One region of the Caballeronia sp. M1242 genome, then DNA from elsewhere that is predicted to be linked to it. Evidence: predicted binding sites of a transcription regulator. Region 1 holds the regulator's gene; the other holds the start of a gene.
What was found. Region 1 encodes LexA, which represses DNA repair genes until DNA is damaged. Its sites were predicted from a motif close to ACTGTATNNNNATACAGT; they were not measured.

Region 2: the regulator LexA is predicted to act here: its motif matches at 1,090-1,107, upstream of JYK05_RS09325 (ATP-dependent helicase).

Annotation. Positions count from the first base shown of each region.
Region 1 is NZ_CP071129.1:1,279,929-1,283,050, forward strand. It holds gene JYK05_RS05940 (universal stress protein) at 1-182, shown strand, start outside; gene JYK05_RS05945 (DUF2939 domain-containing protein) at 207-788, opposite strand; gene JYK05_RS05950 (hypothetical protein) at 869-1,204, opposite strand; gene lexA (transcriptional repressor LexA) at 1,345-2,013, opposite strand; gene JYK05_RS05960 (sulfate ABC transporter substrate-binding protein) at 2,262-3,122, shown strand, end outside.
Region 2 is NZ_CP071129.1:1,999,419-2,002,540, reverse strand. It holds gene JYK05_RS09335 (hypothetical protein) at 276-677, shown strand; gene JYK05_RS09330 (hypothetical protein) at 763-1,023, shown strand; gene JYK05_RS09325 (ATP-dependent helicase) at 1,141-3,122, shown strand, end outside.

The DNA.
Region 1 (3,122 bases):
TCGTCGGGCACCGCTGCCGGAGCGGACTCGCTCGTTGGTGGATGGGCGCGGGCAACACGCCTTTGCTGGATCGCGTGTCGTGCAGCATTCTGGTTGCCGTCTGTCAGGCAGGCGAATCAGCGGAAGCGGAAGATGCCGCTGCGTATGCCGCGAAGCCTGCGAAGGCCGAAGCGGGCGCGTGAGCGTGGATGGCTGGTGATCGCACGTCAGCCGTTGAGGTCGACGGCGACGAGCTTCCATGACACCAGGCCGCTGCGGTGAAAGATGGCGGAATAGCGGGCGTCGCCTGCGCCGTGCTGGTACGTCACGACGAACGTGTTGATGCCGCGATAGCCGGCCGTCGTCTGCGGCGGTTGCGGAGCCGGATTGGACGGGCTCACGGACGCCGACGCGTTTGCATCGGCCTGGCCGGCCGCGGGCGGACGTTCGCCGGGATTGCCGCGCGGCGGTATGCCGTTCAGAATGGCGGCGACTCCGTCCGGCGTCGCGTATGAATCCACGAGCGGGCCGACCAGCGCCGCGCCGATCATCGCGCCGATGATCGCGAGCGGGTTGCCGCTCTTCTGCACATCGATGCGCCGCGTGAGCAGCGCGGCGATCTGATCCTTCAAGCTCGCGCGCAACGCGGGGAAATCGACGTATTGGTTGACCGTTTGGGCGTCGCGCGCGTCGGCGGCGCGCTTGACGCGGTTCAGCACGATATATGGCGACGCGTAGACGAAGCCGAGCGCCGCGACGAGCAATAGGGCGGCGAGCGTGGCGACAATGAAACGAGCGGTGCGGGACATGCGACAGTCAAGCCTCTAGCGAAGGTCAATGCCGGATTGACCACGCCGCCGCACGACAGATTCCCCAACTCGCCGCCACTTCACGCCACCGTTCCGCCCGTCAGACCGGCGCGCTCTTCGTCGATGCAGCGGTCGATCATGCGCGACACTTCGCCGATCTTGCCGACGAGGATCAGCCGCGACTCGCTTCGGTACACGCGCACGGGAGTGCTCCGCGGCGGCTCCGCGTGAACCGTCTGCGTCAGCGACACGCGCGCGAACGCAGGCTGGCGAGACGGCAGCGCGGGCATGGAATCGAAGAGATCCGGTGCAGCTTCAGCTCGCGAAGGCGCCGCGGCGCCGCAAGGAATCAACGCACGCAGATGACGCAGACGGCCGAACTGGCGAAAGGGCAGCAAACGGGCAAAACGTTCCATCATGACTCTCCAGACGATAGGACGCACCGCGGCATGCCGCGAGCGGCTGCCGTCCGTGCTTGATGTACTCGAAACGCGCCGCGTCGTGCGTGGCGTGAAGAGGCGGGCAGCGATGCTTGAACGGGCGCTGCCGCCGCTGACTAGAACTCGCCCGAGCGGATCAGGCCCACTGCAATGCCTTCCAGCGCGAAGTCTCCGCTGCCCGACCGTACGAAAATGTTCTCGTAGTCCGGGTTCTCCGCGATGAGCTCGACGCCGTCGGGGCGGCGCTTCCAACGCTTGACCGTGACGTCGTCGCCGAGCCGCGCAACGACGATTTGTCCGTCCTTCGCCTCGGTGCGCTTCTGAACGGCGAGCAGGTCGCCGTCCAGAATGCCGGCGTCGCGCATCGACAAGCCGCGCACCTTCAGCAGGTAGTCCGGCTTGCTGGAAAAGAGCGCGGGGTCGCACGCGTAGTGCTGCGAAATATGCTCCTGCGCGAGGATAGGACTGCCCGCCGCCACCCGGCCTACGAGCGGCAACGAGAGCTGCATGATGCTCGCGTGCGGCAAGGTGAACTGGTGCGGAACGTCTTCCGAACGGCCAGCGTCCCCGATCAGCCGGATGCCGCGCGACGAACCCGCCGCCAGTTCGATGACGCCCTTGCGCGCCAGTGCCCGCAGATGCTCTTCCGCAGAGTTAGCGGAGCTGAAGCCAAGCTCAGCGGCAATCTCCGCGCGGGTCGGCGGAAAGCCGGTGCGCTCGATTGCACGCTGGAGCAGTTCGAAGACCTGCTGCTGACGCGCGGTAAGTTTTGAGGTTCTGGTCACTGGCTCGGGCCTCTCGTGCACTGTATGGATCAACAGATGACTGTATTTTTATACAGTATTCGGCGCTTTTCAAGCATTACTTTAAGTTCGGCTCGAAACCGCAACACGCTCCGACGTTCGCCCGCCCGCAACGGCCGGCGACCCGCTTTAGCAGCTTTCGATATAAAAGACTGAAAAACGATTATTTCTGTTCATATAGGCCCGCCGATAGACTGATTCCGTCAATTGGATAAGACGGAGAACGGGGAATGCAAAGCACGAAAGCGGGATTGGGGACCAGGGCACGCAAAGCGCTGACCGCGCTGGCGCTGACGGCGGCGGGCATCGGCGCGATGGTCGCGGCGAGCACGCAAGCCCACGCGCAGACGTCGTTTCTAAATGTGTCGTACGACCCGACGCGCGAGCTGTATCAGGACTTCAATCAGGCATTCGCCAAGAAGTGGAAGGCGGAAACCGGCGAGACCGTCACGTTCAAGCAGTCGCACGGCGGCTCCGGCGGACAGGCGCGCGCGGTCATCGACGGCCTGCAGGCGGACGTCGTCACGCTTGCGCTCGCGTACGACATCGACGCGCTCGCGGGCAAGGGACTCGTCGCTGCGGACTGGCAGAAGCGGCTGCCGGATAACGCCTCGCCGTACACGTCGACGATCGTTTTCCTCGTGCGCAAGGGCAACCCGAAGCACATCAAGGACTGGGACGACCTCACGAAGCCGGGCGTCTCCATCGTCACGCCGAACCCGAAAACGTCGGGCGGGGCGCGCTGGAACTATCTCGCCGCATGGGCCTACGCGCAGCACAAGCCGGGCGGCAACGAGCAAACCGCGAAGGACTTCGTCGCGAAGCTGTACAAGAACGCGGGCGTGCTCGATTCCGGCGCGCGCGGCGCCACGACGAGCTTCGTGCAGCGCGGCCAGGGCGACGTGCTGATCGCGTGGGAGAACGAGGCGTTTCTGTCGTTGAAGGAGTTCGGTCCGGACAAGTTCGAGATCGTGGTGCCTTCTGTGAGCATTCTGGCCGAGCCGCCGGTCGCGGTGGTCGACAAGGTCGTCGACAAGCATGGCACGCGCAAGCTCGCTGAGGCGTATCTGAAGTATCTGTATAGCGACGAA
Region 2 (3,122 bases), 720 kb from region 1:
GAATGCAAGAAGACTTGGATGATAAACCAGCGCGGAGCATCTTCCGGGCATAGCGCGTGCTCGTACACGATCGACCGTTCGTTTCGCCGGATTAAGCAGATGTAGCGAAGTGAAACCGCCGGTAACAATGACTCGTTTCGGGAAACTCGCGCGTCGTCCGGCCGGTCTGTAGGTTTGATCGATGCAGCTTCGGTCATCTTCTAAACGACAAGTCGCGTCATCGCGTTCCGAGTTGTCGAACGCGTTTGGCGGACACACCCAGAGAGGACAAGCTCATGACTAAGGCTCGAATTCTGATGATCGGCGCCGCTTTCGCCGCGATGGCTGCCACCGGCGCGCAGGCGCAAACCGCCCAGCCGGCCGACTCCGCTCCCGGTCAGGCGCCGATGCAGGCTCAGCAGCAAGTGTCGCCGCCGCCGCAAAACGTGGTCGCCCCGGCACCGACCGATCCGCTCGTGCAGAAGCGCAACGCCGACGCGCAGGCCAACGCGGAATATCGCGCGTCCAAGAAGGCGTCGAAGGCGGAGATGAAGGCTGCCGACAAGCAGGCCAAGCAGCAGTACAAGGAGGAAGTCCGCAACGCGAAGATCAATCGCAAGGCCGACAAGGCCGCCGCGAAGGACGACCTGAACGCCGCGACCGACCGCACGCCGAAGGATGAAGGCGAGCAGCACTGATCGCGCAGGACGCCGCGAAGCCTGGCTGACTCTCGCTTCGCGGCGGGAACACAACGACCACACTAACGACCACACGGAGGACGCCATGAATCGACGCACCCATACATTGCTGGCTGCGCTCATCGCGGGCGCACTGACGAGCGTGAGCGCGGCACCGGCTTTCGCGCAATCGACGAGCGACGCGCCGACCCACGCCGACAAGAAGGCCGCGAAGAAGCAGGCCGAAGCGGACAAGGAATCCGCCGTCGCGCAGGCGAAGGCGGACAAGAAGAAGACCGAAGCGCAATCGGAGGCGAATGAAGCCGCCGCAAAAGCCAATCTGAAGGATGCCAAGAAGGCCGATTAAGCGCGTCTTGTAGAGCCGCGGCCCGTCGAAGGAAACACGTGCCGCGGCAAAGACTTGCGTGCGCGGGTTGTATGGATATACAGTGTGCGTCACTTCTTTCGACGCCCGCATTTCTCTGTGCTGACCCTTCCGGACGACACCGCCACCGCCGACGCCTCCTCTGAGAACGTCGCCGCTTATCTTGCCAAGCTCAACGATGCGCAGCGCCGGGCGGTCGAATTCGGTGTCGACGCGCCGGGGCGCTGCGGCGGTCCGTTGCTCGTCATCGCGGGCGCGGGCTCGGGCAAGACCAACACGCTCGCGCATCGCGTCGCGCATTTGCTGGTGAAGGGCGCGGATCCGCATCGGATTCTGCTGCTGACCTTTTCGCGCCGCGCGGCGCTCGAAATGACGCGGCGGGTGACGCGCATCGCGACGAACGCGCTCGGCAGCAAGAGCGCCATCGCGCAGGGGCTCACGTGGTCCGGCACGTTTCACGGCATCGGCGCGCGGCTGCTTCGCGATTACGCCGATCTCGTCGGCCTCGCGCCGTCGTTCACCATCAACGACCGTGAAGACTCCGCCGACCTGATGAACCTCGTGCGCCACGAGCTCGGGCTCTCGTCGAAAGAGAAGCGGTTTCCCGCCAAATCGACGTGCTTCGCCATCTACTCGCGCGTCGTCAACACGGGCGCGTCGCTCGCCACCGTGCTGGACCAGGCGTATCCGTGGTGCCGCGAGTGGGAAGCGGACCTGAAGCGCCTCTTCGCCGCGTACGTGAGCGCGAAGCAGGCGCAAAGCGTCCTCGACTACGACGACCTGCTGCTCTACTGGTCGCACCTCGCCGCCGAGCCGAGCATCGCGGCGGACTTGTCGAGCCGCTTCGATCACGTGCTCGTCGACGAATATCAGGACACCAACCGCCTGCAAGCCACCATCCTGCTCGCGATGAAACCGGACGGACGCGGCCTCACCGTCGTGGGCGACGACGCGCAGTCCATCTATTCGTTTCGCGGCGCGACGGTGCGCAATATCCTCGACTTCCCGCAGCACTTCGACCCGCCCGCCGCGACCGTCACGCTCGACCGCAACTATCGCTCGACGCAGCCGATTCTCGAAGCGTCGAACGCGGTGATCGGGCTTGCCACTGAGCGGTACACGAAGGATCTGTGGACCGACAAGGCATCGGCGCAAAGGCCGCGCGTCGTTTCGGTCGCCGACGAGGCGGATCAGGCGCGTTATGTCGTCGAAAAGGTGCTGGAGGCGCGCGAGGCCGGCATGAAGCTCAAGTCGCAGGCGGTGCTCTTTCGCGCGGCGCATCACAGCGCGACGCTCGAAATCGAGCTCACGCGGCGCAACATTCCGTTCGTGAAGTTCGGCGGCCTCAAGTTTCTGGACTCCGTGCACGTGAAAGACGTGCTCGCGGTGCTGCGCTGGGCCGAGAATCCGCGCGATCGCGTCGCGGGCTTTCGCGTCGCGCAACTGCTGCCGGGCATCGGGCCGGCGATTGCGGGGCGCTTACTCGATAGCGTCGCGCAGGCCGAGCGCGCGCCGACCGCGATCGCCGCGTTCGGAGCGCCCGCGCGGGCGAGCGAAGACTGGCCGCGCTTCGTCGCGCTCATGGGCAAGCTGTGCGGCCGCGAATCGCCGTGGCCCGCCGAATTCGAGATGATCCGCCGCTGGTACGAGCCGCACCTCGAACGCAATCACGAAGACGCGGCTATCCGCATCGGCGACGTATTGCAGATGGAAAGCATCGCGTCCACGTACCCGACGCGCGAGCGTTTCCTCACCGAACTCACGCTCGATCCGCCCGACGCGACGAGCGACGAGTCCGGCGTGCCGCTCATCGACGAGGACTATCTGATTCTCTCGACCATCCACTCGGCGAAGGGGCAGGAGTGGCGCAACGTGTTCGTGCTGAACGGCGTGGACGGCTGCATTCCGTCCGATATGGGCACGGGCAGCGACGAGGAAATCGACGAAGAGCGCCGCCTGCTGTATGTCGCGATGACGCGGGCGAAAGAAGATCTGCACATCGTCACGCCGCAGCGTTTCTACGTGCACAACCAGACGAATCTCGGCGATCGCCACGTGTGGGCGCAGCGCACGCGCTTCAT